Regions from separate parts of the Nonomuraea sp. NPDC050540 genome, predicted to be linked through region 2. Evidence: riboswitches for the same ligand, from Rfam matches in the RefSeq annotation. Region 2 holds a riboswitch; each other region holds the start of a gene.
What was found. Region 2 has a riboswitch for cobalamin ahead of ACIBI5_RS05445 (ribonucleoside-diphosphate reductase subunit alpha). Riboswitches for the same ligand answer to the same signal wherever they lie in the genome.
Positions count from the first base shown of each region.

Region 1 (7,551 bases), on a different contig from region 2:
GATGTCGCCCTCGTGCACGAACAGCTCGCCGGGCGGCGTACCCCAGTGCCGTTCCATGCCGGCGCGCAGGTCCGCGGGCAGTGTGCGGTACCAGCGCTCGTAGTCGGCGGCGGGGATGCGCACCGGGTTTCCCGCCAGGTGTTCCTCGGTCAGCCAGTCCTGGTCCTGGCCGCCGGCGGCGATCAGCGCGTGGATGAGCGCGTCGCCGTCCTGCTCGGCGACCCCGGGGAAGCCTTCGCCGAGGTCGTAGCCGGCCTCGGCCAGCCTGGCCAGCAGCCCGACCGTGCTCGCGGGGGTGTCCAGGCCGACCGCGTTGCCGACCCTGGAGTGCTTGGTCGGGTACGCCGACAGCATGACCACGAGCCGCCGCTCGGCCGGCGGCGTGTGCCTGAGCAGGCCGTGGCGCACCGCGATCCCGGCCACGCGGCGGGCTCGCTCGGGGTCGGCCGTGTAGACGGTCAGGCCGTCCTCGTCGATCTCCTTGAACGAGAACGGCACCGTGATGATCCGGCCGTCGAACTCGGGGATGGCCACCTGCGAGGCGGCGTCGAGCGGGGACAGGCCGTCGTCGTTGTCCTCCCACTCCTTCTTGCCGCTGGTCAGGCAGAGTCCTTGCAGGATCGGGACGTCCAGGGTGGCCAGCGCGCCGACGTCCCACGCCTCGTCGTCGCCGCCCGCGCCCGCGGTGGCCGGACGGGAGCCGCCCGCCGCCAGGACGGTCACGACCAGGGCGTCGGCGGTGCGCAGGACGTCGAGGAGCGCCGGTTCTGCCGTTCTGAGCGAGGAGCAGTACACCGGCAGCGGCCGGCCGCCCGACTCCTCGATCGCCCGGCACAGGGACTCCACGAACGCGGTGTTGCCGGCCACGTGGTGGGCCCGGTAGTACAGGACGCCGATCACGGGGCCCTCGGTGGCCTTGGAGTCGCGCTCCAGCGGGCCCCAGGAGGGCATGGGGGCCGGTGGGGCGAAGCCGTACCCGGTCAGGAGGACCGTGTCGGACAGGAAGCCGTGCAACTCGGCGAGGTTGGCGGGGCCGCCGTGCGCGAGGTAGGCGTGCGCCTCGGCGACGACGCCCGCGCTCACCGTGGACAGTTCCATCAGCTCGGCGTCGGGGGCCTGCTCGCCGCCGAGCACGACGACCGGGCGTGGGCCGGCGAGCAGCGCGTCGAGGCCTTCCTCCCACGCGCGGCGGCCGCCGAGCAGCCGGACCACGATCAGGTCGACGCCGTCCACGAGCGCGGGCAGGTCGTCGGTGAGCAACCTGGCGGGGTTGCCCAGGCGGTAGTCAGCGCCGCTGGCGCGCGCGCTCAGCAGGTCGGTGTCGGATGTAGAGAGCAGCAGAACGCCAGGCACGCCGCAGTCCTCCCTCGGGGTCCTCGCCCCGTTCGCAGGTGTCGCGACGGCAGGAGTCTCCTGGCTCCCGGATCCATGCTCACCCCGGCCTTCCCGCCCATCGCTGGACAGTGGCCTGTGGTGGGGTTCGCTTCCCGGTCACAGTGGCGGGACCGCGCCGGTTTCTCACCGGCTTCCTCCCATTGCCGTCGCCTAAGGGTGAGCCTACTGGCGTTACCATCCTCATCGTGTCCATAGCCGACTTTTCCGGACGTCTCCGCCCAGATGCCTGTCCGGGAGCGCTACAGACGCACGCCGCGGCGGACGGCCCGCTGGCCAGGATCCGCCTGCCCGGCGGTGCCATCACCCCAGCTCAGCTGCGTGAGCTGGCCGCCTTTGGCGCGAGCGGGATCGAGCTGACCTCGCGCGCCAACGTCCAGGTGCGTGCGGTGGAATCTCCGGCGGTCTTCGCCGACCGGATGGCCGCGGTGGGCCTGTTGCCCTCGCCGACGCACGAGCGGGTGCGCAACATCGTCGCCTCGCCGCTCGGCGGGCGGCTGACCGGCTTCGCCACCCACCCTCTCGTGGAGGCGCTGGACCACGCCCTGTGCGCCGACCCCGCCTTGGCCGGCCTGCCCGGCCGCTTCCTGTTCGCCCTGGACGACGGCACCGGCGACGTCGCCTCGCTGGGCGCCGACGTCACCCTGGTCAAGGACGGCATCCTGCTGGCCGGTACGCCCTTCTCGACGCCCGGCGCCGGAGTGGACATCCTCCTGGCCGCCGCGCGAGCCTTCCTGGCCGAGCGCGCGGACAGCGGCGCCTGGCGCGTCGCCGAACTCCCCGACGGCCCCGCCCGCGTCGCCGCCCGCCTCAGCGCCGCCCGCGTCCAGGCCGCCGCCGCCGCGGTGGCCTCCCCGGTGCGGGCGCGCGGGGCCGGGGTGGTCGCGCTGCCGGACGGGCGGGTGGCGGTGGAGGCCGTGGTCCCGCTCGGGCGCCTGACCGCGGCCCAGGCGCGCCTGCTCGCCGACCTCGATGTCCCGGTACGGCTCACGCCCTGGCGTACCGTCGTGCTCCTCGACCTCGCCGAAGCACCCGACCTGACCGGATCCGGCCTGGTCACCGACCCGGACTCCCCCTGGACAGGGGTGAGCGCGTGCACCGGCAGCCCCGGCTGCGCCAAGTCCCTGGCCGACGTCCAGCACGACGCCGCCCAGTGGGTGGCCGCCCGTGAGCGCCGCCCGGAACTGCCCGTGCACTGGGCAGGCTGCGAGCGCCGCTGCGGCCTGCCCAAGGGCCGGGTCGTCGAGATGGTCGCGACCGGCGACGGATACCAAGAAAGGCAGAAGTGAGCGACTACATACGCGACGGCGCCGAGATCTACCGGCGTTCGTTCGCCACCATCCGCGCCGAGACGGACCTGTCCGGGCTCCCGGCCGACGTGGCCCAGGTGGCGGTGCGGATGATCCACTCATGCGGGATGACCGACCTGGTCGGCGACCTCGGCTGGTCGCCGCGCGTGGTCGGGGACGCGCGCGCGGCGCTCGGGGCGGGGGCGCCGATCCTGTGCGACGCCATGATGGTGGCCTCCGGCGTGACCAGGCGCAGGCTGCCCGCCGGCAACGAGGTGATCTGCACGCTCGGCGCGCCCGGCGTGGCCGAACTGGCGGAGAAGCTCGGCACCACGCGCAGCGCGGCGGCGCTGGAGTTCTGGCGCGACCGGCTGGACGGCTCCGTCGTGGCGATAGGCAACGCGCCCACGGCACTGTTCCGGCTGCTGGAGATCGTCGCGGAGGGCGGGCCGAGACCGGCGGCGGTGCTGGGGATTCCCGTGGGGTTCATCGGCGCGGCCGAGTCCAAGCAGGCGCTGGCCGAGAGCGGGCTTGAGCACCTCGTGGTGCGCGGCAGGCGCGGCGGCAGCGCGATGACGGCGGCGGCGGTCAACGCCATCGCCAGCGAGGTGGAGTGATGGAACACAACGAGCGCGCGGCGGGCAGAGAGCCGGCGGCGGACAGCGAGCGGGCGGCGGGCGCCGGGCGGCTTTTCGGGGTGGGGCTCGGACCTGGGGATCCGGAGCTGATCACGGTGAAGGCGGCCAGGCTGATCGGCGAGGCCGACGTCATCGCCTACCACGCCGCCCGGCACGGACGCAGCATCGCCCGTTCGATCGCCCTGCCGTACCTGCGGGAAGGGCAGATCGAAGAGTTGCTGCTCTACCCGCTGACCACGGAGACCACCGACCACCCGGGCGGCTACCAGGGCGCGCTGGACGACTTCTACGTCGAGTGCGCCGCCAGGCTCGCCGCCCACCTCGACGCCGGGCGGACGGTCGTGGTGCTGAGCGAGGGCGACCCGCTCTTCTACGGCTCCTACATGCACATGCACAAGCGCCTGGCCCACCGCTACCCGACCGAGGTGGTGCCGGGCGTCACCTCGATCAGCGGGGCGTCGGCGGTGCTCGGCCGTCCCCTGGTCGAGCGGGACGAGACGCTGACCGTGCTGCCCGGCACCCTGCCCGGCGAGGTGCTGGCCGAGAAGCTGCGCGCCACCGACTCGGCGGCGGTGCTGAAGCTGGGCCGTACCTTCGAGAAGGTACGCGACGCGCTGGCCGAGGCCGGACGGCTGGACGACGCCTGGTACGTGGAACGCGCCACCATGGGCGCCCAGCGGGTCGCGCCGCTGAAGGACGTGGATCCCGAGGGCGTCCCGTACTTCTCGCTGGCGCTGCTGCCGAGCCCGGCCGAGCACACGTTCGTGCCCGAGAAGCCGGCGGGGCAGGGGCCGGGCGAGGTCGTCGTGGTCGGGCTCGGGCCCGCCGGGCGGCCGTGGCTCACGCCGGAGGCGCAGGAGGCGCTGGCCGCCGCCACCGACCTGGTCGGCTACGGCCCCTACGTGGACCGCGTCCAGCCGAACCCGCGCCAGCGCCGCCACCGCACCGACAACCGGGTCGAGGCCGAGCGGGCCAGGCACGCGCTGGAGATGGCGCGCGACGGCGCCCGGGTGGCGGTCGTCTCCTCCGGCGATCCGGGCGTGTTCGCGATGGCCAGCGCGGTGCTGGAGGCGGCGTCCGACTTCCCCGGCGTGCCGGTGCGGGTGGTGCCGGGGCTGACCGCCGCGCAGGCCGTGGCCGGGCGGGTGGGGGCGCCGCTGGGGCACGACTACTGCGTACTGTCCCTGTCTGACCTGCTCAAGCCGTGGGAGGTGGTGGCCGAGCGGCTGCGCGCCGCGGCGCGGGCCGACCTGGTGCTGGCGTTGTACAACCCGGCCTCGCGCAGCCGTACCTGGCAGGTGGGCGCCGCGCGTGACCTGCTGCTTGAGCACCGCGCGCCGGGCACACCGGTGGTGATCGGCCGCGACGTCGGCGGGCCGCGGGAGTCGATCACCGTCACCACGCTGGCCGGTCTCGACCCGGCCGACGTGGACATGCGCTGCCTGCTGATCATCGGCTCCTCGACCACCCGGGTGAGCGAGAGCGGCGCCGTCTACACCCCGCGCCGCTACCCGGCCTGAACCCAGGCCGCCGCCTCGCCCGCGCTCTCCACCAGCCGCACCCCCGCGGGCAGCGGCGGCCGATCCACCATGATCACCGGGAGTCCCGCCTCCCGGGCCGCGACCAGCTTCGCGCTCGTCATGGAGCCGCCGCTGTCCTTGGTGACCAGCACGTCGAGGCGGTGCCCGCCGATGAGCGCGCGCTCACCCTCCACGGTGTACGGCCCGCGGTCCAGCAGCACGTGCGCGTTCGCGGGCACCGGCGGCTCGGGCGGATCCACCGATCTGGCCAGGAACCACATCGAGGTGAGCCCGGCGAACACCGGCAGGCTCCGCCGTCCCGTCGTCAGGAACACCCGCCCGCCGGGGAACTCCCGGTCCAGTTCGCCGGCCGCCGCGGGCAGGGAGGGCACGCGGCGCCACCGGTCGTCCGGCCCCTCCTGCCAGCCGGGACGGCGCAGCACCAGCAACGGCACCCCGGCCAGGGCGGCGGCCTCGGCGGCCGAGGCGCTCATCCGCTCGGCGAACGGGTGGGTCGCGTCCACGAGCCTCTCGACCCCTTCGGCCGCGATCCACCGGGCCAGCCCGTCGGGGCCGCCGAACCCGCCCTCGCGCACCTCGCCCACCGGCAGCCGCGGATTCGTGACCCGCCCGGCCAGCGACGACACCACCCGCATGCCGGAGGGCACCAGCTCGGCGGCCAGCGCCCTGGCCTCCGCCGTACCCCCGAGAATCAGCACCCCGCCGCGGCGCGAGCCCGCGACGGGACGCGAAGGCGGACCCATGGACGGACCCGCAGGCGGGCGCTCGGAAAGACCTCCGGGCGGATCCACGGGCGGGTCCACGGGCGGATCCGCGGGCGGGCCTGTGGGCGGGGTCACGGGCGGGGTCATGGGCGGGGTCGGGCGGCGCTGTACAGGTGGCTGTCGGGGAACTCCGAGGCCGACAGCACCCGGCCCACCACGATCACCGCCGTGCGCTTCACCCCGGCCTCGTGCACCCGGGCGGCGATGTCGGACAGGGTTCCGCGCAGGATCAGCTCGTCGTCCCTGCTGGCCCGCGCCACCACGGCCACCGGGCACCCGGCGCCGTAGGACGGCAGCAGTTCCTCGACCACCTGGTCGATGCGCTGCACGGCCAGGTGCAGCACCATCGTGGCGCCGCTCGCCCCCAGCGTGGCCAGGTCCTCGCCCGGCGGCATCGGCGTGGCCCGCCCGGACACGCGGGACAGCACCACGGTCTGCCCGACGCCCGGCACGGTCAGCTCCCTGCCCAGCGCCGCCGCCGCGGCGGCGAACGCGGGCACCCCCGGCACCACCTCGTACGGCACGCCGATCGCGTCCAGCCGCCGCATCTGCTCGGCCACGGCGCTGAACACCGACGGGTCACCCGAGTGCAGCCTGGCCACGTCGTGCCCGGCGGCGTGCGCGGTCTCGAACTCGGCGACGATCTGGTCGAGCGTCAGGTTCGCGGTGTCCACCAGCCGGGCCCCGGCCGGGCAGGACTCCAGCAGTTCCCGCGGCACCAGCGACCCGGCGTAGAGGCACACCGGCGCCCGCTCCAGCACCCGCAGCCCGCGAACGGTGACCAGGTCGGCCGCCCCCGGCCCGGCTCCGATGAAGTACACGGTCACGACGCATCCCCTTCGTCAGGCTTCGTGACCGACCACACGGTCACCGGCATCATCGGCCGCCACGCGGTGAACCCGCCCACGGGCCCGGCCCGCTGCACCGACAGCCGCACCAGGTCGCCGCCGCGCTCGGCCTGCCAGCGGACGGCGAGGGCCTCCGACTCCAGCGTGACCGCGTTCGCCACCAGCCGTCCGCCGGGGCGCAGTACGGACCAGCACGTCTCCAGCATCCCGGGCACCGTGAGCCCGCCGCCGACGAAGACCGCGTCCGGCTCGGGCAGCCCGGACAGCCCCTCGGGCGCGCGGGCCTCGACGATCTCCAGGCCGGGTACGCCCAGGGTGCCGGCGTTCCTGCGGATGGCGGCGGCCCTGGCGGGGTGGCTCTCCACGGCGGTGGCCGTGCAGGAGGGATGGGAGCGCATCCATTCGATCGCGATGCTGCCCGCTCCGGCGCCGACGTCCCAGAGGTGCTCGCCCGGCAGCGGGGCCAGCCGCGACAGGGTGACCGCGCGGACCTCGCGCTTGGTGAGCTGCCCGTCGTGCTCGAAGGCGGTGTCGGGCAGGCCGGGTACGCGGGCCAGCGGCTCCACGCCGGGGTCGGGGCGGCAGGTGACGGCGATGACGTTCAGCGCGGAGCCCGGTTCGCCGGCCCAGGCGGCGGCGGTGCCGTTCAGGTGGGTCTCGGTGTCGGAGCCGAGGTCGGACAGGACCGTGAGCGCGCTGCGGCCGTATCCGCGCGCGGTGAGCAGGGCGGCGACGTCGGCGGGTGAGGTACGCCCGGACCCGAGCACGGCCAGGCGCCGCCCCGGCGAGATCGCGGCGTTGAGCGCGGCCACCGGCCGGCCGACCAGGCTGATCACCTCGACGCCCTCGACCGGCCAGCCGAGCCGCGCGCATGCCAGCGACAGCGAGGAGACGTGGGGGAGCACCGTGAGACGTCCGGCGCCGAGCAGCCTGACCAGCGTCGAACCGATCCCGAAGAACATCGGATCGCCGCTGGCCAGTACGCAGACCGCGCGGTCGCGGTGCGACTCGACGAGACCTTCGAGCGCGGGCAGCAGCGGCGAGGGCCAGGTGACGTGCCCGGCCCCGGACGGTGGCAG
Region 1 is NZ_JBITHA010000011.1:59,822-67,372, reverse strand. Features, by position in the region: gene cobN (cobaltochelatase subunit CobN) at 1-1,353, opposite strand, end outside; cobalamin riboswitch at 1,384-1,589, opposite strand; gene ACIBI5_RS32955 (precorrin-3B synthase) at 1,581-2,681, shown strand; gene ACIBI5_RS32950 (precorrin-8X methylmutase) at 2,678-3,298, shown strand; gene ACIBI5_RS32945 (precorrin-2 C(20)-methyltransferase) at 3,298-4,839, shown strand; gene ACIBI5_RS32940 (cobalt-precorrin-6A reductase) at 4,827-5,603, opposite strand; gene cobM (precorrin-4 C(11)-methyltransferase) at 5,708-6,451, opposite strand; gene cbiE (precorrin-6y C5,15-methyltransferase (decarboxylating) subunit CbiE) at 6,448-7,551, opposite strand, start outside.
Region 1: it holds a riboswitch for cobalamin, as region 2 does, so the genes downstream of both, cobN (cobaltochelatase subunit CobN) here and ACIBI5_RS05445 (ribonucleoside-diphosphate reductase subunit alpha) in region 2, are expected to answer to the same signal.

Region 2 (7,551 bases):
CTGCGCACGGGCAGGTGGAGCGGGCGGACCATGATGCTGCCCACCGTCCATTCCACCTCATCGGCCGGTACGGCCAGCCGCAACCCCGGCATGCGCGCGGCCAGCACGCCCAGGAACTCCTGCACTTCCGCCGTGGCCAGGTTGGCGCCCGCGCAGTAGTGGGCGCCGCGGCCGAAGGAGAGGTGCGACTGCCCGGCGGCGCGGTCGAAGTCCATGGTGGCGGGGGAGGGGAAGACCTCGGGGTCGAAGTTGGCCCCGGAGAAGGAGGCGATGACGCCTTCGCCCTTCCTGATCGGGCCCGAGGGCAGCTCGACGTCCTCGGTGGCGACGCGGATGAGCGGGCTGTCGCCGGGCTGCTCCACGCGGAACAGCTCCTCGGTCGCCTTCGGGATCACGCCGGGGTCGGCGACCAGGCGTGCGAAGCCGTCGCGGGGAGCCAGCAGCCGCAGTGCCGCCCTGGACAGGATCGAGCCGGTCGTCTCGTGCCCGGCCAGGAACAGCCCGAGCGTCATACGGACGAGCTCTTCCTCGGTGAGCCGGTCGGCGCCGTCCCTGGCCTCGATCATGGCCGCGAGCAGGCCGTCGCCCGGGGAGTCGCGGTGCTCGGCGATCATCGTGGCGCAGTAGGCGTAGAACTCCGCGGCCGAACCGGCCTTCTCCTCCTCGGTGAGTCCGGAGGAGGAGAGCATGGCGTCCGACCAGCGCCGCACGCGCTCGCTGTCGATGCCGGGCACCCCCATGACATCGCAGATCACCTGGACGGGCAGCGGGAAGGCGAACTCGGTCACGAAGTCGAACTCGGCGGGCAGCCGGTCGGCGAGATCGGTGGCCAGCTCGCGCAGGCGGGGGCGCCAGCCGTTCACCTGACGCGGGGTGAAGGTGCCTGACAGCAGGCGGCGCAGCCGGGTGTGGCCGGGCGGGTCCATGCCGATCAGGCCGCCGGGCGCCTCGGCGATCGTGAAGCCGCTGAACATGCGGGGCGCGCCGGGGTAGGACAGGTCGCGGCTGAAGCGCGGGTCGGTCAGCACCACGACGGCGTCCTCGTAGCGCGTCGCCAGGTGGACGTGGTCGCCGCTCGGTACCCGGACCAGGCCGAGCGGTTCCTTCTCGCGGCGGACGGCGTACAGGTCCGATGGGGCACCCCTCGGACCGGACGGAAAGGGAAAATGCTCTAAATCGGCCATGAATCGGACGGTATCCAGTGAAGTCATGGCTGAGAAGACCTAAGATCATGATGTGGCCTTCGACCCGCAGACGCCGAATCTGGCGCGGATGTATGACTACATGCTCGGCGGCAAGAACAACTTCGGCGTCGACCGCGACGCGATCGACCAGCTGTCGAAGCACATCCCCGAGGCCATCCCCATAGCCAGGGCCAACCGCGCCTTTCTGCAGCGGGCGGTGCGGGCGCTGACCGAGGCGGGTGTCAGGCAGTTCCTCGATCTCGGCAGCGGTCTGCCCACGCAGGGCAACGTGCACGAGATCGCGCCCGAGGCCCGGGTCGTCTACGTCGACAACGACCCGGTCGTGGCGGCCCATGCCCGCGCGCTGCTGGAGGAGTCGGGCCGGGTCGTCTTCCTGCGCGCCGACCTGCTGCGGCCCAGAGAACTGCTGGCCAGCCCCGAGGTGACCGGGTTCCTCGACCGGACGGAGCCGGTCGCGGTGCTGCTGGTGTCGATCCTGCACTTCGTCCAGGACGCCGACGACCCGGCGGGCATGGTCGCGGTGCTGCGCGAGGCCGTGCCGCCGGGCAGCTACCTGGTGCTCACCCACGCGGTGCCGACGCTCGGTGACCCTGAGGCGGAGGAGGAGGCCAAGAACATCTACCGTGGCTCCTCCGCCGGCGGGGCCGTGGGGCGTACCGAGGCGGAGATCCTGGGCTTCTTCGGCGACTTCGAGCTGGTCGAACCGGGACTGGTCGAGGTGACCGAGTGGCGTCCCGACGCGCCCCGGCTGGTGGGTGAGGACCGGCTGCCGCCGTACCTGCGCGCCGCGATGGGCCGCAAACCGGGTCACAGCACGAGCCGTCCCCACTAGCCCGGTCACGGCGCCCCGCCCCCACCCGTCCGGTCACGGCGTCAGCAGTCCCCAGTAGAGCGCCCAGGGCAGGAAGGCGGCGGCGCCGGTCAGCAGGACGGCCAGCCGTACCCGCTCGGAACCGCGGGCCCGGCGCGCGGCGGGCACCGTGAGCACGGCCGCGACCAGCGCGAGCACCGCGAGGGCCTGCAGGACCAGCCAGACGAGCGGGCGGCCGGCCACCAGCGGGCCGGGCGAGCCCAGCTTGCCGCCCGTCATGACCGAGTAGAACAGGTAGGCCAGCGCGCCGAAGGCCGCCACGGGCGCGGCGATCGCCACCGTCCGCGGCCAGCGCGCCCCCGCTTCCGCCGGGGTACGGCCCCGCACCCGCCTGACCAGCGCCCACACCGGGTAGCCCAGGAAGGCCACGAGGAACAGCAGGAGCGCCCCCACCTGCACCGCGGCCGACTCCCACCAGGCCGGCGGCGGGACCGCGACGGTCATCGACGCCTGGCCGGGCAGCTCGCCCACGCTCTCCGCGGTCGGCAGCCGCCCGGCGGCGACGCGCTTCACCCAGGTCCCGACGGCCTCGGCGTAGCCGGGCGCGAGCTCGGGGGAGCGGGTGACGCCGCGGTCGGGCGTGAGGTGGGCGGCGTGGTCGGCGCCGGCGAAGTAGCGCAGCGTGTAGTTCTCGTGCGCGAGGCCCTCGGCCAGCAGCCCCGGGGTCTCCCGCGGCGGGGTGAGCAGGTCGTGGGCGCCCCAGATGCCGAGCACGGGCTGGGTGACCCGGGCGAGCACGGCCTGCGCGTCGTGCCAGGGCATCGGGAACTGCCCCGCCCCGGCCAGCAGCCGGTAGACGGCGGGTACACCGCGGTCGGGCACCGGGCCGCTGACGCCGGCGTTGCGCAGCCCGGCGGCGACCGCCCAGGTCTGCTGGCGCAGCGGCTGCATGGCGTTGCCGCCGACGATCACCACGAAGGCGACGTCCTTGGAGCGGGTGGCGGCCAGCGGGGCGACCCAGCCACCCTCGCTCAGGCCCCAGATGCCGACGTTGCCCCGATCGACCCCCGCGAAGGCGCGCAGGGCCGCGTGCGCGCCGAGCGCGTCGCCGGCCAGTTGGCCGTAGTCGCGGACGGTCATCGAGTAGCCCTCGGAGCGCTTGTCGTAGACCAGCACGGCCAGGCCCTGGCGGGCGAAGGCCTCGGCCTCGGTCATCAGCTTCGTACGCGGGGTGCCGCCGCCTGATCCGTGCACGAGCACCAGGCCGGGCAGCGGCCCGCGCGCGCCGGAGGGGACCAGCACGCTGCCGTGCATCTGGAGCCCGCCGCTGCCGCGGAAGGAGACCTCGGTGACGGTCAGCCCGTCGGCGGCCAGCGCGGGAACGGCCGGAACGAACGCGCAGACGAGCGCGAACAACATGATCACTAACCTCTTCATGCTGCCGACGCTACTCTGCAGAGATCTGTCGGCAAAGACATGTCTGCAGAAATCATCCGGCAGGACTAAGCTCTCTCCTCATGAGGGATGAGGATGGGGCGCCGCTGTATCTCGACGATCACGAGCGTCTGAAGGCCCTGGCCCATCCGATGCGCCGGCGCATGCTGTCGCACCTCAACGTGCACGGCCCCGCCACCTCCACCACGCTGGGCGAGCTGCTCGGCGCCAAGACCGGCACGACCAGCTACCACCTGCGCCAGCTGGAGAAGTACGGCTTCATCGAGGAGATTCCCGAACGTTCGGCCGGCCGCGAGCGCTGGTGGCGCAAGGCCGACATGCCGCGCGACATCCGCACGCCGAACTTCCGCGACGTGGCGCCGGAGAGCCGCGCGGTGCTGGAGGAGTTCTACCGCATCGGCATGGCCGAGGACCGCGCGCTGATGGACCGCTTCGGGGCCGCCTACCGGCGCGATCCCGACTGGGCCAAGGCCTCACGGGGGTTCGGCCGGATGACCAAGGAGGGGTTCGACGCCTTCTTCGAGGAGTACATCGCGCTGCTGTCCAAGTACAGTCACCAGGCCGACGACGCGCCCCCGGACGCCCGCCCGCTCTACATCAGGTTGTTCGCGCTGCCGGCCGATGAAACGTGAAGAGTGCCCCCCGATGTGTAACACCGTGTGATCTGTCAATAACCTCATGTAATGGGAGGTCTATCGGGGTTCGGGGAGGGGCATCATGCGGCGTCGGCAGTTCTTCGCACTCGGGCTCGGCCTGGCCGCCTGTGTCTCCGGATGCGCCGGCGCGGGTGGCGGCGCGAACGGCCTCGGCCCCGTCGGCGTCGTCCCCGGCGGTGAGCGATGGGCCGCGGTCGCACAGGCGCTCTACCGCACCCTGCGCAGGACCGGCTACCCCGCCACCGGCACGGGCGGCACGACCACCGTCACCGTCACCGGCCTGCCCGCGCTGGCCGCCGCCGAGCTGAACGACCAGCGCCCCATGCACATCGCCACCACGCCGCTGGCCAGGCTCACCGGCAACGTCGAGGTGCTGGTGGTGCCGGCCAACTCACGGCTGAAGGACTTCGACGCCTTCGCCGCCCACCTGCTGGCCCAGCCGGAGCGCACCTACCTGGCCGGCGGGCCCCTGGGCGAGCCCGATCACCTGCTGTTCGGCCTGGTGGCGCAGGGGCTCGGCGTGGACGTCAGGAAGATCGACTACACCGGCTACCCGGGCGCCCAGGAGGTGGCGGCGGCCATGCAGGGCGGCAAGGTCGCGGCGGCCACCGGGCGGCTGCGCGACTGGCGGGCCCGGCTCGACTCCGGCCGGATCAGGCCGCTGGCCGTCTCCTCGGCCGCCCGGGTCCCCGGCGTCGACGCCCCCACGCTCCTGGAGTGCGGGGTTCGCGTCGACTTCGCCGACTGGTGCGCGGTGGTCGGGCCCGCGGCGATGGACGGCGAACGGCGGGGCGCCGCGGTGCGCATGATGGAGGAGGCGACCCGGTCGGCGCCGTGGCACGAGGCCTGCCGTAACGGGGGCTGGGAGGCCATCCCGCTCAGCGGCGACGACTTCTCCACATGGCTGGCCACCGAGTCCGCCCGTACCCGCAGAGTACTCCGTGAACTCGGCATGCTCGACACGCCGAGCACAACATACCGGGGATAGTTGCGGGATCGGCCACTAGATGTAGGATCCTGCACTGTCGCTGGTTCGCCTCCCCGGAGGCGGAGCAAAAGGGAACCTGGTGCGATTCCAGGGCTGCCCCGCAGCGGTAAGCGGGAACGACCGCCGTCATCAGCACTGGACCCTGGTCCGGGAAGCGACGGCCAGTAGGACTCACGCGTTGAGACGCCCGCGAGCCCGAAGACCTGCCAGCGGTTGTCCTGTCCATTGGGCCTCGAGGGAGGGCCCGGGGGCTGCGCGGCCGGGGGATCTCCGTACTTGCCGTGTGCGCTCTCGCGTGCCCTCGCAGGGGGAAAGCTCGCTCGCGAGGAGTGTTGCACGTGACGCAGATCGTTGAGATGGATCGGCGGCTGGCCATCGAGGAGGCGGCGGCGCGCGTGATCGCAGACCCGGCCAACTCCCGGGTCGCCGCACGGTTGCTGGCCGAGGAGATCGCCGACGAGGCGGCGGGCCACGGTGTCCGCTCGTTCTCGGACTCCGTCGCCGCCACGCACGCGGCCGGGCTCATCCAGGACGCGCTCGCCGGTTTCGTCCGGGAAAATCGTGAAGAGCTGGACGCCCTCATCGACGCCGACGCCGACGAGCGGTTCGAGTACTTCGGCCTGCGCACCGTCTACGACCGCTACCTGCTGCGCCACCCCGAGACCCGCAAGGTGCTGGAGCGCCCGCAGCACTTCATGCTCCGCGTCTCCTGCGGCCTGTCCCAGACGGTCGGCGAGGCCGCCGAGCTGTACGCCTTGATGTCGACGTTGTCCTATCTGCCGTCTTCTCCGACCTTGTTCAACTCCGGCGCGCGCCGGCCGCAGCTGTCGTCGTGCTTCCTGCTGGACTCGCCCCGGGACGAGCTGGAGTCCATCTACGACCGGTACGGGCAGGTCGCCCGCCTGTCCAAGTACGCCGGCGGCATCGGCATCTCCTGGACCCGGGTCCGCTCGCGCGGATCGCTCATCAAGGGCACGAACGGGCACTCCAACGGCATCGTGCCGTGGCTGCGCACGCTCGACTCCTCCGTGGCCGCCGTCAACCAGGGCGGCCGGCGCAAGGGCGCGGCCTGCGTCTACCTGGAGACCTGGCACGCCGACATCGAGGAGTTCCTGGAGCTGCGGGAGAACACCGGCGAGGACGCCCGCCGTACCCACAACCTGAACCTCGCCAACTGGGTGCCGGACGAGTTCATGCGCCGCGTGGAGTCCGACGGCGTGTGGTCGCTGTTCGACCCCAAGACGGTCCCGCACCTCACCGACCTGTACGGCGACGCCTTCGACACCGCCTACCGCGCCGCCGAGGCGCAGGGCCTGTACACGCGGCAGATGCCGGCCCGCACCCTGTACGGCCGGATGATGCGCACGCTCGCCCAGACCGGCAACGGCTGGATGACCTTCAAGGACGCCGCCAACCGCGTCTCCAACCAGACGGCCAGGCCGGAGAACGTCATCCACCTGTCCAACCTGTGCACCGAGATCCTGGAGGTGACCAGCGACGGCGAGACCGCGGTCTGCAACCTCGGCTCGGTCAACCTGGCCGCCCACGTCACCGGCGCCGGCCTGGACTGGGAGCGCCTGGCCGGCACCGTCCGCACCGCGGTGCGCTTCCTCGACCGCACCATCGACCTGGGCTTCTACCCGACGCCCGAGGCCGAGAAGGCGAACAAGCGGTGGCGGCCGATCGGGCTCGGCGTCATGGGCCTGGCCGACGTGTTCTTCGCGCTGCGCCTGCCGTTCGACTCGCCGGAGGCGCTGGCGCTGTCGACCAGGATCGCCGAGGAGATCGCCCTCGCCGCCTACGCCACCTCCGCCGATCTGGCCGTCGAGCGGGGCCGGCACCCGTCCTACGACGACACCCGCGCCGCCCAGGGCGTGCTGCACCCCGACCACTACGGCGTCGGCGCCTCCGAGCGCTGGGACGCGCTGCGCGCCAGGATCGCCGAGACCGGGCTGCGCAACTCGCTCATGATCGCCATCGCGCCGACGGCGACGATCGCCTCCATCGCCGGGTGCTACGAGTGCATCGAGCCGCAGGTGTCCAACGTGTTCAAGCGCGAGACGCTGTCGGGCGAGTTCCTGCAGGTCAACCGGTACCTGGTGCGCGACCTTCAGGAGCGCGGGCTGTGGACGCAGGACCTGCGCGACGCCATCAAGCGGGCCGACGGCTCCGTCCAGGACATCCCCGGCATCCCGGATGAGCTGAAGGTGCTCTACCGCACCGCGTGGGAACTGCCGCAGAAGGCGCTGATCGACCTGGCCGCGGCGCGCACGCCGTACATCGACCAGTCGCAGTCGCTGAACCTGTTCATGGCGACGCCCACCATCGGCAAGCTCTCCTCGATGTACGCCTATGCCTGGAAGAAGGGCATCAAGACCACCTACTACCTGCGCTCACGACCGGCCACCCGGATCGCGCAGACCACCGTTCAGACGA
Region 2 is NZ_JBITHA010000001.1:1,198,543-1,206,093, forward strand. Features, by position in the region: gene ACIBI5_RS05420 (cytochrome P450) at 1-1,184, opposite strand, end outside; gene ACIBI5_RS05425 (SAM-dependent methyltransferase) at 1,237-2,037, shown strand; gene ACIBI5_RS05430 (alpha/beta hydrolase) at 2,071-3,453, opposite strand; gene ACIBI5_RS05435 (ArsR/SmtB family transcription factor) at 3,534-4,103, shown strand; gene ACIBI5_RS05440 (Bug family tripartite tricarboxylate transporter substrate binding protein) at 4,189-5,115, shown strand; cobalamin riboswitch at 5,140-5,341, shown strand; gene ACIBI5_RS05445 (ribonucleoside-diphosphate reductase subunit alpha) at 5,454-7,551, shown strand, end outside.

Region 3 (7,551 bases), on a different contig from region 2:
TCGTCGCGGCGGATGGCGCCCAGAACCGGCACGCCGGCCGCGTCCAGGGCGGCGCGGCACAGTTCCTCGTGCCGGTCGGAGCCGACGCGGTTGAGCACCACGCCGCCGACGCGCACGCGCGGGTCGAACGTGGCGAAGCCGTGCGCCACCGCGGCCACGGAGCGGCTCTGCCTGGCCGCGTCCACCACCAGCACGACCGGCGCGTCCAGCAGCCTGGCGACGTGGGCGGTGGAGGCGAAGTCCGTCTCCCCCTTGCCGTCGAACAGCCCCATCACGCCCTCGACCACCGCCACGTCGCACCCCGCCGCGCCGTGCAGGAACAGCGGCGCCACCCGCTCCTCCCCGGCGAGCCACGGGTCGAGGTTGCGCCCGGGGCGGCCGGTGGCCAGGGCGTGGTAGCCGGGGTCGATGTAGTCGGGGCCGACCTTGTGCGGCGAGACCCGGAGCCCGCGCGCCCGCAGCGCCGCCATGAGCCCCGTGGCCACCGTCGTCTTCCCGCTGCCCGACGACGGCGCCGCGACGACCAGCCGCGGGATCACCACTCGATGCCTTTCTGCCCCTTCTGCCCGGCGTCCATGGGGTGGCGTACCTTGCCCATCTCCGTGACCAGGTCGGACACCTCCAGCAGCCGCTCCGGCGCGTCCCTGCCGGTGATCACCACGTGCTGGTTGCCCGGCCGCCCCGCCAGCGTGGCGAGCACGTCGTCCAGATCCAGCCAGCCCCACTTCAGCGGGTACGTGAACTCGTCCAGCACGTAGAAACGGTAGGTCTCGGCGGCCAGGTCGCGCTTGATCTGCTCCCAGCCCTCGCGGGCGTCGGCCGCGTGGTCCTCCTCGGTGCCGGGACGCTGGATCCACGACCAGCCCTCGCCCATCTTGTGCCAGCTCACCGAGCCGCCCTCGCCCGACTCTCCCAGCACCAGCAGCGCCCGCTCCTCGCCGATGCGCCACTTCGCCGACTTCACGAACTGGAACACCCCGATCGGCCAGCCCTGGTTCCACGCCCGCAGCGCCATCCCGAACGCCGCCGTGGACTTGCCCTTACCCGGACCCGTGTGCACCATCAGCAACGGCCGGGTACGCCGCTGGCGCGTGGTCAGCCCGTCCTCCGGCACGACGCTCGGCTTGCCCTGCGGCATCTCAGCTCGCCTTCCTGTGCTCGCGGACCACGGTTCCCAGGTCGTCCAGCGTGACCACCTCGGCGGCCAGCCTGGCCGCCAGCCGTACGGCGAGGCCCAGCCGGACCGGGCCGCTCTCGCAGTCGACGACCACGCACGCCACGCCCCTGAGCAGCCCGGCTGCCGCGTCCACGTCACCGCCCGCGGTCGCCCGCCCGTCGGTCACCACCACGACCAGCGGACGCCGGTCGGGATCGCGCATCCGCTCCACCCGCAGCACCTCCGCCGCCCTGGCCAGCCCCTCGGCCAGCGGCGTACGCCCGCCGGTCGGCAGCGACCGCAGCCGCGCCGCCCCCGCCTCCACCGACGACGTCGGCGGCAACGCCACCTCCGCGCCCCTCCCCCGGAACGTCACCAGCCCCACCTTGTCCCTGCGCTGGTAGGCGTCGAGCAGCAGGCTGAGCACCGCCGTCTTCACCGCGGTCATCCGCCTGCGCGCGGCCATCGAGCCGCTCGCGTCGACCACGAACAGCACGAGGTTGCTCTCCCTGCCCTCCCGCACGACCTCGCGCAGATCGCCGCCGCGCAGCAGCAGCCCGGCTCCGGTCCGACCCCGCTCCTTCTGGTACGGCGCCGCCGCCAGCAGAGTCGCCGGCAGGTGCAGATCCTTCACCTTGCCGTGCGGCACCCGCGCCCCGGTCGCCCTGCCACGCGGCGTACGCGCCCGCGACCTCCGCCCAGAAGCACCGGCCCCGAGCCCGGGAACCTTCATCACCGGCACCCGATACGGCGCCCCCACCCCGGCCACCGCCGTGACACCGCCCAAGGAGTCGTCCCCGCCTTCCTCCTGGTCCGCCGCCCCTCTTTGGTCGAGCTGGGAGTTGGGCCCGGGATCCGGCGTGGGTCCCGCCTCGCCCTGGTCAAGCTGGGAGTTGTGCCCGGTTTCCCCCCGGTCGAGCTGGGAGTTGGGCCCGGGATCCGGCGTGGGTCCCGCCTCGCCCTGGTCGGGCTGGGAGCCGGGGCCGTCCGGTGGGGTGTCAGGGGTGCCGCCGCCGTCAGGGTCGTCGTCGCCCCGGTGGCGGTCCAGGAGTTCCTCCAGCAGGTCCTCGTCCAGCCCCGGCGCGTCGAACGGGTCCCGGCGCCGCCGGTGCGGCAGGGACAGCCGGGCCGCCACCCGCACGTCCTCCTCCGTCACCCGGTCCCGCCCCTGCCAGGCCGCGTGCGCCATGGCCGCGTTCGCCGTGACCAGGTCGGCGCGCAGGCCGTCCACCTCGAAGCCCGCGCACACCGCCGCGATCTGCAGCAGCCGCGTGTCGGGCAGCGCGACCCCGCCGCGCAGCAGCGCCCTGGCCCGCAGGATCCGCTCGCCGAGCGCGGACTCCTGGGCGGTCCACCGCGCCACGAACTCCTCGGGTGAAGCGTCGTAGGCCATGCGCCGCCGTACCACCTCGGCCCGCTCGTCCGGGTCCCGCGACGCCTTCACCTCGACGGTCAGTCCGAACCGGTCGAGGAGCTGGGGGCGCAGCTCGCCTTCCTCCGGGTTCATGGTGCCGACCAGGAGGAAGCGGGCGGCGTGCCGTACCGACACGCCTTCGCGCTCGACATAGCAGGTGCCGAGCGCGGCGGCGTCGAGCAGGAGGTCCACGAGGTGGTCGTGCAGGAGGTTGACCTCGTCGACGTAGAGCACGCCGCGGTGCGCGCCCGCCAGCAGTCCCGGCTCGAACGCCTTCACGCCTTCGGTCAGCGCGCGTTCGACGTCGAGCGAGCCGACGAGCCGGTCCTCGGAGGCGCCGACCGGCAGTTCGACCAGGGAGGCCGGCCGCCGGTGGCGGTGTTCGCCGGGGTCGTGCGGCCCGTCGGGGCAGTCCGGGTCCGGCGCGGCCGGGTCGCAGGCGAACCGGCAACCGGCCACCACGTCCACCGACGGCAGCTGGGCGGCCAGCGCGCGGACGATCGTCGACTTGGCGGTGCCCTTCTCCCCGCGGACGAGCACGCCGCCCACCCGGGGCGAGACGGCGTTGAGCACCAGCGCCAGCTTCAGGTCGTCGAGCCCGACGACCGCGCTGAACGGGTAGGTGGCGATCAAGAGGTGACCTTCCGGTGTTCGAGGGCGTCCCGGTTGACGTGGGCGACCCGCCAGCCGCCGCGGGTGACGGCCAGCTCGGTGGTGGACAGTGGCGCGAGGTCGAAACGGGCGGCGTGCAGCGGGGGCAGGCCGAGCGCGTGGCCGAGCGCGGCGCGGATGACTCCCGAGTCGCAGATGACCAGGAACGGCCGCCCGCGCCGGCCGTCGAACCTGGCCCGCGTCTCGTCGAGCCACCCCGTGACGCGCGCCGTCATCCGGTCGAGGCTCTCGCCGCCGTGGGGTGCCGCGCCGGGGTCGGCGAGCCAGCTCGCGAGCGCGTCCGGCTCCTCCTGGGCGACCCGCGTGTACGGCAGGCCGCCCCACCGGCCGTGATCCGCCTCGGCCAGCGCGTCGACCACGATGGGCGCGAGCCCCATGGCCGAGGCGGTCTGCAACGCGGCCACCGACGGCGCGACGAACGCCGCCCCCGCCTGCCCGGCCGTCAGTATCTCCCCAAGCCCACCGGGCTCCGCGTCGCCGGGCACGCCGGGCTCGCGGAGTTCGCCGGGCTCGCGGAGCTCGGGCCGGATGCCGGGTCCCGCGTATGACGCCGTCCTGGCCAGGTCGGCGGTCCCGGCCAGAAGGGCGGCCTTCGCCAGGCTGGCGCGATCGGCCTGCTCCGGCGCCGGGAAGCAGGCTGTGCGCATGCCTGGTGTGCTGGCATGCCGTACGAAAAGCACTCCGCTCAGCTCGGTGCGGCGGCTGGGACGGCGGCGGTGGTCCGGCGGGCGGCGCGCTCGCCCGCCCAGGCGAACAGCGCCCCGAACGCCGCCCAGAACACCAGCTGTGTCCCCAGCGACGCGAGCCGGAACTCCCACAGCAACGTGGCCGGAAAGCCCGCGGGCACCTCGTCGACCCGCGGCAGCAGCGCCAGCGCGGCGACCACCGGCACGAGGAAGGTCACGACGGTGACGCTCCAGCGCGCCCACGGACCACCGGTGACCCGGCGCCCACTGGCGACCGCGATGGCCACGGCGGCCAGGCCCACCAGCACCATGACCACGTAGAGCAGGGTCCGGCTGCCGATCGTGTGGGGGTCGCCGACGGCGGGCGGGTTGGCGGGATATTTCAGGAAGGGCAGCAGGACGATCGCCAGATAGGCCGTGCCCGCGGCGGCGAACGCGAGGGCGGGGTCCGACCTGGGCCCGACCCGTCCGCGCAGCCCGGCCACGACCAGGCCGAAGATGCCGCCGACGGCGAGACCGTAGAGGCCCGTCGCGAGGAACAGCCCGGCTTTCTGCACCGGCCTGCTGACCTCGGCCTCCTCACCGTGATGATCGTCGGCGGGCGCGGCGGGCGCTGCCGCCGCCGCGGCCTCTTCCAAAGCGATAGCGCTGTCGACGTGGGGCTCCCCCGCCAGGAAGGCGAAGGCGCCCGCGAACAGTCCGGCCAGCAGGCCCAGGAGCAGGCCTCTGACCACAAGGGTGCGCACCATCGTGCCCGGCCTCTAGTGGCAGGGCACGCCGAGCAGGTGGCGCCCGTCGTGCATCAGCTCGTGGAGCAGGGTGCCGGTCTGTGAGACCGCGCCGTTGTCCATCAGGACCAGGTACGCGATCAACAGGAACAACGGCACGCTCAGCAGCCAGGGCCGCAAACGGGGAAAGGGCACGGACGTCGAAGTGGTCCCACCACTCATCAAGGCCTCCTCAGGGATGACGCGTCCCAACAGGTGAGGTCACGGCCGTGAGGTGACCTGGCTCCCGGGATCTACGTCCCGGATACAGTGGCGCGTCCGCACCGGCATCTCACCGGATTTCCCCTGACAGCCGTGAAATCTACCGGAACGTATCCTTTCCTCCGGTTCTCGTCAACAGTCACGTGATCTTCGAGAGGTCGATGATCACGTTTTCGCCCTTGAGCGGATAGTGCACGAGCCGGCCGTCGCCGACGCCCGGGTGAACCACCTGCATCCCGCCATCGTCGCCGGGCCGGATGCCGAGGTCTCCCGAGCGGCCCGTGGCCAGGTCGAGCAGCGCCTGACCGCGGCCGGCCGAGTCGAACCGCACCGTCATGAACCGGTCCGCGGCGATTCCGGGCATAGGGATCTCGGGCAGGTCCCGCTCCTGGGTGCCGTCGCGCAGGCGCATGAAAGCGGTCCGGTCCGGCCTGGCGCCGACGCAGGTGAGCACGCCGCACCGCACCCAGGTCTCGCCCGCGCGCACCACCGCCCTGTTCGTCTCGCCCGTCTCGGCGTTGACGATCTCCTCGTAGCTGGTCTCGCCGTTGGGCGTGTAATCGCTCGGCGTCCCCGCCCATGGCCAGCTCAGGATGTGGTGCCGCTCGGCCCCCCGCACCGCCTCCACCTTCCCGCCCCCGAGGGGGAGGGTGGAGACGCCGCCGCCGTCCATCACGGAGAACGCCAGCCGGTCACCGGCCACCGCCATCGTGTCGACCCGTCCCGGCACGGTGGCCAGGCGCTCCGTGCTCCCGCCTTCGAGCGGGACCGACCACAGGCCGGTGCCGCCGTCCTCGATCGTGCTCCAGAAGACCCGGTCCGTGCCGATCGTCCAGTTGCTGGCGAAGACACCCTTCGGCGTACGGATATTGGTGATCTTCCGGCTCGTCCGCGCCTCCAGGTCGTAGGCGTAGATCGCGTTGGCCTTCTCGTGGCTCTCCCACGTCTCGAACAGCACGGACCGGTCGCCGATCAGCTTCAGCGGGCGGATCTTCGCGCCGCCGCGCAGCTTGCCGGGGATCTTCGTGACGGCCGCCGGCCACACCTTCTCCACCGGCTCGGCCTCGGTGATCCGGGCCGGGGTGGAGGTGGGACGGATCGCGGGGATCGGCTGCCGCGGAGGTTCGCCGCGCAGCGCCACCGCGGCCCCTCCGGCGATCACCGCGACCGCGACCGCCGCCATCAGCGCGTTCGCGCGGATCCTGCGTCGCCTGGACCGGCCGGCGATGTGCGCGGGCAGGCCCTGGGGGGCGTGTGGCGCGCGCTCGGCGGCGTGTCCGAGGGTGGTGCGCAGCTCGTCTTCCAGAGTCATCGGGCGCTCCCGTTCGTGGCGGAGGGGCGGTCGATCGCCGAGCGGAGCCTGCTCAGCCCGAGCGAGGCGTGGCTGCGGACCGTCCCCTGGGAGATGCCGAGCACCCCGGCGATCTCCGCGTCGGTCAGCTGCTCGTAGTAGCGCAGGACGAGCACGGCGCGCTGCTTCTTGGGCAGCCCTTCGAGCGCCTGCCAGAGCCCCTGCTCGGACTCCGAGGGCAGAACGTCCTCGTGCGAGGTCTCCGGCAGGTCCCAGCCGAGCCGTTCGCGCCGCCGTAACCGCCAGGTGCTGATGTGCAGCCTGGCCATGGTCACCCGCACGTAGCTCTCCGGGTCGCGTTTGCCACGCACCCGCGGCCAGGCCCGGTGCAGCCTGATCAGCGCCTCCTGGGTCAGGTCGGCCGCGTCGTGCGGGTTGCCGCTGAGCACGTACCCGTAACGCAGGAGCGCGTCGGCGCGCTCGGCGACGAACGCCGCGAAGTCGTCCACCCTGGCCTCACCCTTCTTCTGTCCATCACATCCCAGACGCACGAAGGGCGGATTCTGTTGAATGTGAGGTGAGACGCTTTACCTACTAGTTCAGTTGCCAATACCGGTGTCACGATCTACGTTGGGCCGAATGACAGACGAGCTGGACCGGATGTTCGCCGAGTTCTACGGGGAGATCGCCCGACTCCAGGGACTCCAGCAAGAGATCGAGCAGGTACGCGGCCGGGGTGAGGCCGCCGAGGGCCGGGTCGTCGCCGAGGCCACCATGACCGGCGCCCTGGCCGGGCTCACCATCGACCCCCGCGCCATGCGGCTCGGCTCCGACGAGCTGGCCGCCGCCGTCCTCCAGGCCGCCGCCGCGGCCGCCCGCGACGCCGGTGATCAGGCCAGAGCGCTGGCCGAGCCGTTCACCCCCGACGTGCTGCGATGAAGATCAACCCCACCCGCGCCTCCATCTACGGCTTCGGCGCCCTCGGCATCACCGCCTTCGTCTTCCAGATGCTCGCGGTCGACTACCCGGAAGGCGACCCCGACCGCGCCCGCCAGGCCCGAGACACCTGGCTACGGCTGGCCGAACGCGTGGAGAAGAGCTCCGGCAACACCTACCCCGCCGCCGAGTCGGTCTGGCGGCGCAACAGCGGCGAGGGGGTGGACGCCTTCAAAAGGACGGTCACCGCCGGCCTCCACCCGATGCCGCCGGCCCTCGGCTACCCGGGCAAACTGGCCGCCGCCTGCCGGGCGAACGCCGAGGCCTGCGACGACTTCGCCGAGATCGTCGAGACCGTACGGCACGCCTACTGGACCATGGCCTTGGCCAACCTCGCCAGCTTCATC
Region 3 is NZ_JBITHA010000011.1:70,337-77,887, forward strand. Features, by position in the region: gene ACIBI5_RS32965 (cobyrinate a,c-diamide synthase) at 1-539, opposite strand, end outside; gene cobO (cob(I)yrinic acid a,c-diamide adenosyltransferase) at 536-1,138, opposite strand; gene ACIBI5_RS32975 (magnesium chelatase subunit D family protein) at 1,140-3,203, opposite strand; gene ACIBI5_RS32980 (histidine phosphatase family protein) at 3,200-3,889, opposite strand; gene ACIBI5_RS32985 (CbtA family protein) at 3,928-4,677, opposite strand; gene ACIBI5_RS32990 (CbtB-domain containing protein) at 4,690-4,851, opposite strand; adenosylcobalamin (AdoCbl) riboswitch at 4,880-5,027, opposite strand; gene ACIBI5_RS32995 (hypothetical protein) at 5,057-6,229, opposite strand; gene ACIBI5_RS33000 (SigE family RNA polymerase sigma factor) at 6,226-6,717, opposite strand; gene ACIBI5_RS33005 (YbaB/EbfC family nucleoid-associated protein) at 6,848-7,147, shown strand; gene ACIBI5_RS33010 (hypothetical protein) at 7,144-7,551, shown strand, end outside.
Region 3: it holds a riboswitch for cobalamin, as region 2 does, so the genes downstream of both, ACIBI5_RS32990 (CbtB-domain containing protein) here and ACIBI5_RS05445 (ribonucleoside-diphosphate reductase subunit alpha) in region 2, are expected to answer to the same signal.

Region 4 (7,551 bases), on a different contig from region 2:
ATCCGACGTACCCATCTCATCATGCTCCCCGTTCATGGGTGGTCGACATCACTGAGCCGCGCCGGGCACGCAGCCCAAGAAGCACGGCCAGGAGGATCGCGAAGGCGTTCCACGCCAGATAGATCCCGGGCAGCCCGAGGCCGAAGGTCAGGCCGAGCAGCCAGGAGAGTGGGATGAGCAGAAGGTAGTCGCAGGCGACGTTGGCCAGCATCACCGAGCGGGTGTCGCCCTGGGCGCGCAGGAAGCTGCCGGAGGCCATCGCGGGCACCATGGGCGCCAGGCTCAGCATGGCCAGCGGCACCACCTGCCAGGCCAGGGCGACGACCTCGGGGTTGTCGCTGAACCACGACAGGACCGTGGTACCGCCGAGCAGGAGCGACCCGGCCGGCACGGCGAAGACGATCAGCAGTAGCCGGGTCCCGGTGCGCCGCCGGTGCACCGCCCGGTCCGTCTGGCCCGCGCCGATCTCCTGCCCAGCCAGGATGACTACGGACGCCGAGGCCGAGGCCATCACGGTGAAGACGATGAGCAGCAGGTTGTCCACGATCCGGTACGCGGCCAGCTCCAGAGTGCCCATCCGGGCGGCGAAGCCTGCGAGCAGCGCCTCGTTGAGGTAGCCGACGCCCATCGCGCTCATCTCCGGCCAGCCGATCCGCCACAGTTCCCCGGCCACGGGCCGGCCGTCGGCGGCCACCCGGGGCAACCGGGCGCGGCCGTACACCAGCAGGAACGCGGTGCCGGCGACGGTGGCCGCCAGGGTGGCCAGAGCCGCGCCGGTGACGCCGAGACCCGCGGAGAAGATCAGCCACAGCCCGAGCGGCAGGTTCACCGCGTTGACCAGCAGCGCGTGCCACATCGCCGCCCGCGTCACCCCGACTCCGGAGCAGGCGCTCTGCAGGGTGAAGGAGGCGGCGGCGAACGGCACCGCGAACGCCAGCACCCGCAGGTACTCCACCCCCGGCCCCGCCAGCTCGGCGGAGGCACCCAGCAGGGTCAGCGCCGATCCGGCGACGGCGTACAGGACGGCGCCGATCGCGGCCCCGGCCAGGATCGAGGTGCCCAACCCCACGCGGACGACTCGCATCACCGCCGCGGGTGTGCCGGCGCCATGCGCCTGCGCCACTTTGATCTGCACGGCGGTGGCCCAGCCACGCACCACGACCAGGGCGATCAGGTAGACGGGCGCGGCCAGCGCGAAGGCGGCCAGCGCGGTCGTGGAGTATCGGGCCAGCATGACGGTGTCGACGACGTTGACGACGATCTGCGTCAGCCCCGCCACCAGCAACGGCACCGTCAGCGCCCACATCCGTCTCACAGCACGGCCCGTGCGGCCTCCAGGAAGGCCGGGTCGCGGTCGAGCAGGATGACCGTGTCCACCCGGGACTCCCGCCACACGGCGAGCCGCTCGGTCATGGCCTCGATCGGGCCGATCAAGGCCACCTCGTCGAGCAGCCGGTCGGGCACCGCGGCCGTGGCGGCATCACGGTCACCGGCGGCGAAGTGCTTACGGATGTCGTGAGCCGCGCCCTCGTACCCCATCTGGACGACCACGTCGGCATAGGTGTTACGCACGCCAGGCGAAGCCGCGCCGATCAGATGGGAGTAGAGCGGGCGTAACCGCTCCCGCCCCGCCTCAACCGTGTCAGCGTGCGCGACGTACAGAATGGGGCAGATCTTCACATCCCCCGGCGCGCGACCTGCCCCGGCGATGCCCGCGTCCAGCGGAGCCAGGATCGCGGCCTCGTGCTCGGGCGCGTACATCCCCGACAGCCACCCGTCGGCGAGCTCACCGGTGAGCGACAGGTTGCCGGGCCCAATGGCCGCCAGATACAGCGGAATGCGCGGCCAGAGCGGTGTCATCTCCGAGCGGATCGGCCGCGCCCGCCCCGTGGAGCCCGCACCCGTGTACGGCAGGCGGTACAGTTCGCCGGCGTACTCCACCCGTTCCTCGCGCGCGATGGCCTTACGCACGATCTCGACGTACTCCCGGGTGCGGCGCAGCGGCCGGTCGTACGGCAGGCCGTGCCAGCCCTCTACGATCCACGGCACCGACAGCCCGAGGCCGAGCTGGAACCGGCCGCGCGACAGCACGTCCAGCGTCATCGCGGTCATCGCCGTGGCGGCCGGTGTACGGGCCGGGATCTGCATGATCGCGGTGCCCAGCTCGATGCGCTCGGTCACGGCGGCCAGGTAGCCGAGCACGCTGACGGCGTCCGGTCCGTACTCCTCCACGCTCCACACGGAGTCGACGCCGATGCTCTCGGCGTGCCGGATCGCCGGCAGCACCTCCTCCATCGGCTCGCCGCCGTAGCCCATCGCAAGTCCGAGCCGCATGTCTTCGTCTCCTCCTGGGTTCACGCGAAGGGCAGGGGCACCGGTGTCAGATCTGATGACGGCGGGATCCGGCTCCCGCCCAGGAACGGAAACGCGGCCGGGGCGTTGCAGGACAGGCCGGGCACGATGACCCGGGCGACGTGCAGGTCCATGCCTGCGACGGTGAGGTCCACGGCGTAGGCCCGGAAGGTCGCCGCGCCCCTGGCGGGCGATCCTGCGGGGTGGCGCAACCGGTCGAGCGTCTCGCCCCGCAGGCGTTCATCCAGGTAGAGCTGGACGTGCAGGCGCACGTCGTTGACCGAACGCCAGCCGCGCCGCAGGTCGTCGAGGTAGCGGCGGTCGGCGCGGCGTGGCAGGTACGGTGGTCCGGGATCCAGGCGCAGCAGCACGCGGCCGGTCTCATAGGTGCCGATGGCCTCGGTGAACGCCTTGGCTGCGGCCTCCTCAGCGGTCTCCCGGCAGGCGCTGCCGAATCCCACGATCCCGCGCTCGCGGTCCTCGACGAAGACCCCGGCGACGATCGCCCCGAATTCCGATGGAATCTCCAGCGGCGTGACCGTCAGCCCGGACGTCGCCGCCTCGCCCAGCGCGGTGGCCAGCGGGCCCGTCTCGGGCACCGGGAGCGGGGCGGCTTCATGGCGGCCGGCCCACCAGAGCGTGACCGCGTCACGTTCCAGCACTTCACGCAGGGCCGCCCGCCTCGCCTGCTCCCGCGTCGGGCCGGCGGCGGTACCGGCCAGGACCGGGTAGTTGGTGTACGGCTCGCCGCGGCGTGGGCCGGTGAAGTAGTTGACGTAGACCAGCGAGGCGGGCACCAGGACCCGCTCCCCCGAGGTCAGGTCCTCGGCGGGCACCCAGGTGATCTCCAGTTCCCGGGTCATCGGGACGAACGGAAAGCCCTTGGCCGCGTACTGGGCGGGAGAATAGAGGGCGAAGTCCCGAGGGTCGAGTGCGGGTTCGGTCAGATCTCGGTGGGCGGCTCGGGTCAGGCCGCCGGGCACCTGGTTGGCGCAATGGCGCTCGATCGCCTCCCCGATCGCGGCCAGGCGAGCTGCGTCTTCGTCACCGAGGGCCGCGCCACCGGTCACCTCTGTCCCTTGAACAGCGGTGTACGAGACCATGCTGGCGACGACAGGGTGGCGTGGCCGGTCCCGGCGCACTTCGCGGATCATGAGCAAGACCTTCCTGGGTGTGCCGGGACCGGGAAATCAGGTCTTACTCGTCGTCGTCCTCACGCCACTCGAACGGCGAGTCCACCGCGGGGGTGTGGGACTTCAGGCAGGTCTGCGGGTCATCGGGTTCGGCGAAACCGTGGTGCGCCATGTGCGTCCTCCTTCGGCATTCTGCACAAGTGATGCAGTTGCGAACTCTTCGCAAGAACTTTAGGCACAGGCTCACCGGGATTTCAAGAATTCATTTGTCCAGCAGGGCGCAGTCCCCGCATTTATCGCCGTCCGGCACCCGGTAATAGAGACAGCACGTGGTGCGCCGGAACGCGAGTTCTGGAGAGGTGAGGGAGCCTTTCCCGGCCAGCCCGCCAGTGGCCAGCAGCAGGTTCACCAGCCGAGCGGCCCGGGGGGCGAGCTCCGGGCGGGCGGTTGCCACGGCACGTCCGGCTTCGGCGACGGCCGAGGCGGCGTTGCCATACAGGAGTCCGGGGGCGACTTTCACCCGCAGGCCGCGCGCGAACGGTTCGAGGTGGCGGCGCACCACCATGTCGTAGAGCAGGGCGGCGACCTGGCCTTCCGTCCCTGCATGCCATCCCGCGAGCGTGGGCAGCCGCAGGCGTGAGTCGTCGTCGGCGCGGTCGAGCCGGGTCAGGTCGGGGATGACTCCGCGGGTGAGCACGGCGCCCACGACAGGCGACCAGAGGCGCGCGGCGTGGCTCAGCTGGGCGATGGAGGCGCCGATGCGCAACTCGGCGGTGTCGTACCTGGCGGCGGTCGCCTCGACCAGATCGGTGAATCCGCGCGCGTAGTCGGCGCTCACGTCGTGCCATCCCGCGGGGTCGCCGCCAAGGTGCGGAGCGAAGAACGAACCGAATTCGGCGATTTCCTCGAGCGTGCTGCGGACGGACTCTTCCGACGCCGCTTCCATAACTCCAGGCTCCATTCTCAAAAAGGGCATGACTAAATGGCCGGACGGCAAATCCGGCAGTTTCTGGAGAGATCAGGGACTACTCACGGCGGGATCGAGCGGCCGACGGCACGCCATCGTTCTTCAGGCGCCATGGCCTGCTCCTCTCCGGGGAAATCCGCCCCAGGTCGTCGAGGAGGCGACCGCGTGAGTCTCCTGGCTCTCGGGTCGAGGCTCGTCCCCGCCTTCCCACCCCTCGGGGAAGGGTGGTGGCGTCGAGGGGATCCGCTCGCCGATCACAGTGGCGGGACCGCGCCGGAGTCACACCGGCTTCCTCAGTCCGCGCTCGCCTTTACCCGGCCATCATGACACGGATCCGGTCAGTTGGGCGGATATGAGGCGGGTGTAGGCGCCATCGCCGGTCAGGAGCCTCATGGGTGCCGGCCTCGGCGACGCGGCGGGATTCCCGTACCACGATGCGGTCGGCGGTCAGGATGGTGGACAGCCGGTGGGCGATGATCAGCGTGGTGCGGTCGGACGGACGGAGGACATGGCGGCCGCGACCTCCTGCTCGCTTTCGGTGTCGAGGCTGGAGACGGCTTCGTCCACGACGAGGATGGGCGCGTCCTTGAGGATGGCGCGGGCGATGGCGATGCGCTGGCGCCGGCCGCCGGACAGGCGGGTGCCGAACTCGTGGGCCTGGGCGGCCGTGGCGGCGGAGATGACGGACTGCGGCTGGGCGCCCTCGCCGCTTCGGCCGACAGGTCCGGGCATGCTGCTGCCTCACGGACTCGCGGTGCCGGCGCAGGATGGCGTCCGGGCCGACCACAAGCCGCAGCCTGTGCAGGACCGCGCGGGGCAGTGAGGTCAGGAGCTCCGCCGGGAAGAAGCGGTCCTCGGGAGCGAACCTCACCCGCGCACCGGCGCCGAGCTGCCGTTCCAAGACCATGACCTGGCCGGACGGGATTGTCGGCAGCCGCAGCGTTCGAGGACGGCTTACGAAATCGACGCCGCGTTGAGCGCGACGCCGAGGCTGGCCGCGGCGAGCATGAACGCGGCGGATGTTCCGACATACCGCTCCGGCTTGCTTCGGGACACCGCATTGGGGATGACGCTGAGCACGGCGAACCCGAACACCGCCCAGGTGCCGATACCCGCGACGGGGTCTGCCACCACGTCGATCCATCCGACACGGTCCACGACCACGACTGCGAACGCGACATAGAGCACCAGCGCGATACCGCTGCCAACCCGCAGTGGTCCCGGTAGGACCCGGTGCCGCCCACCCCATGCCAGGCTCCCCCATGGCGCGCCGCACACGAGGGCTAGTTGCAAGACCGACAGCAGCACGAGGACGACGATGAAGAGGACAACCAGGGCAGGCACCAGTTCGTTCATGAGATCGTCCCTCCAGGGGTCGATACGCATCGCCGGGAAGTCACGATATGTCGCGTTGCACTCCAAGTCAAGATATATCGCGATGACTACGGCAACCTACTCCAGGTTCCCGGTCAGGCCGGCTTGCAGCGAGATGGGTCAGGCGAAGCGGCACCCTCTCCTGAGGGGCGGAGCCGGCGCACGCCGTGCACGGCCAACCTCGCCGTGAGCTGGGCCAACGCATACCTCAACAGGCGCATGGCGGGTCTGCCCCGACCCCACCGACGCGGATGGCCCGGCCGGCCAGGTGATCGGCACCTTTCTCGCTCACGCTCCACCGAGGGCCCTGAGCCTGAGCTCCTGGTCGGCGGCGAGGGCCAGAAGATCGTCGTCGTGGCTGATGACGAGCACGGTGACGCCTTCGGCCGCGAGCTCGCGCATGATCCGCGCGACGGAGTGCAGGTGACGGCGGTCGACGCCGGAGCTGGGCTCGTCGAACACGACGATCCGGCGAGCGCCGAGCCGGGCCGCGGCGACGACCAGGCGTTGCTGCTGCCCGCCCGAGAGGGACAACGGGTGCCGGTCCCGCAGAGACTCGAGGTCGAGGTCACGCAGGAGGCCGCCGACCTGCGGCGCGCCGGACCCGCTGAGCCTGAGCTCGGCGCTCACGCTGTCGGTGAACAGTTGCCGTTGCACGTCCTGCATGACGATGCCGCTCACACGCTGGCGTTCGGCCCGGCCGAGCCGCCGCCCGTCCAGCGACATCTCGCCCTCGTGTCGTTGCAGGCCGGTCAGTACGCGGGCGAGCGTGCTCTTGCCGGCGCCGTTCTGGCCGGTCACGGCGGTGATCGCGCCGGCCGGCAGGTACGCCTCCTCGATGTCGAGCACCCGGCGGCCGCGGAAGGCGCACCGGACGCCGCGCAGGGTCACGCCTGCCCCCGAGTGCCGCGCCGAAGGCGTGCCCGGGTCGACGCTGGGGCCCCGGGCGAAGACGCGGGGTGCCTCCGGACGCCGGACGGGGTCGAGGGAACGCAACCCTTCGGCCGCCAGGGTGTCGTCGTCGAGGGCGGCGAACTCCGCACCCCGCCACTGCGCGTCGACGCGGCCCTCGCGCAGGGCGACGACGCGGTCGGCGACGCCGCGCAGGAAGTGCAGGCGGTGCTCGGCGATGACGATGGTCGCGCCGCTCGCGCGGAGCCGGGCCAGCGTGGCCGTGAAGCGTTCGACCGCGGCGGCGGACAGGTTCGAGGTGGGCTCGTCGAACAGCAGCAACGACGGACCGTGGGCGGCCGCGGCGGCACAGGCCACCTGCTGTTGCTGTCCTCCTGACAGGTTCTGCAGCCTGCGTCCGGCGAAAGGGCGCAGGTGGTGTTCCGCGGCGGCCGCGCTGACGCGTTCCCTGATTCGCTCCGCGGGCTCGCCGAAGTTCTCCATCGCGAAGGCGAGTTCGGCCTCGCACTCGTCGGTGAAGAACTGGCGCCGGGGATGCTGGAGCACGGTGCCGGTGCGGCGGCCGAGCTGGTCGAGCGTCAGGTCGGCGACGGCCTGCCCGTCGAGGTGCACTGCGCCGTCGAGCTCGCCGTCGTGGAAGTGCGGAACGAGGCCGTTCATGAGCCTGAGCGCGGTGCTCTTGCCCGACCCGCTGGGCCCGCACAGCACGACCGTCTCTCCGCGCCGCACGTGCAGGGTGAGGCCGTCGAGCGTGGGGCTTGTCGCGCCGGCGTAGGTCCAGCGCACCCCGTCGATCCGGATCACCACAGGACC
Region 4 is NZ_JBITHA010000014.1:134,814-142,364, forward strand. Features, by position in the region: gene ACIBI5_RS37875 (MATE family efflux transporter) at 20-1,306, opposite strand; gene ACIBI5_RS37880 (LLM class F420-dependent oxidoreductase) at 1,312-2,334, opposite strand; gene ACIBI5_RS37885 (YcaO-like family protein) at 2,355-3,506, opposite strand; gene ACIBI5_RS37890 ((2Fe-2S)-binding protein) at 3,748-4,431, opposite strand; cobalamin riboswitch at 4,599-4,799, opposite strand; gene ACIBI5_RS37895 (ATP-binding cassette domain-containing protein) at 4,930-5,184, opposite strand; gene ACIBI5_RS37900 (hypothetical protein) at 5,407-5,808, opposite strand; gene ACIBI5_RS37905 (ABC transporter ATP-binding protein) at 6,115-7,542, opposite strand; gene ACIBI5_RS37910 (energy-coupling factor transporter transmembrane component T family protein) at 7,539-7,551, opposite strand, start outside.
Region 4: it holds a riboswitch for cobalamin, as region 2 does, so the genes downstream of both, ACIBI5_RS37890 ((2Fe-2S)-binding protein) here and ACIBI5_RS05445 (ribonucleoside-diphosphate reductase subunit alpha) in region 2, are expected to answer to the same signal.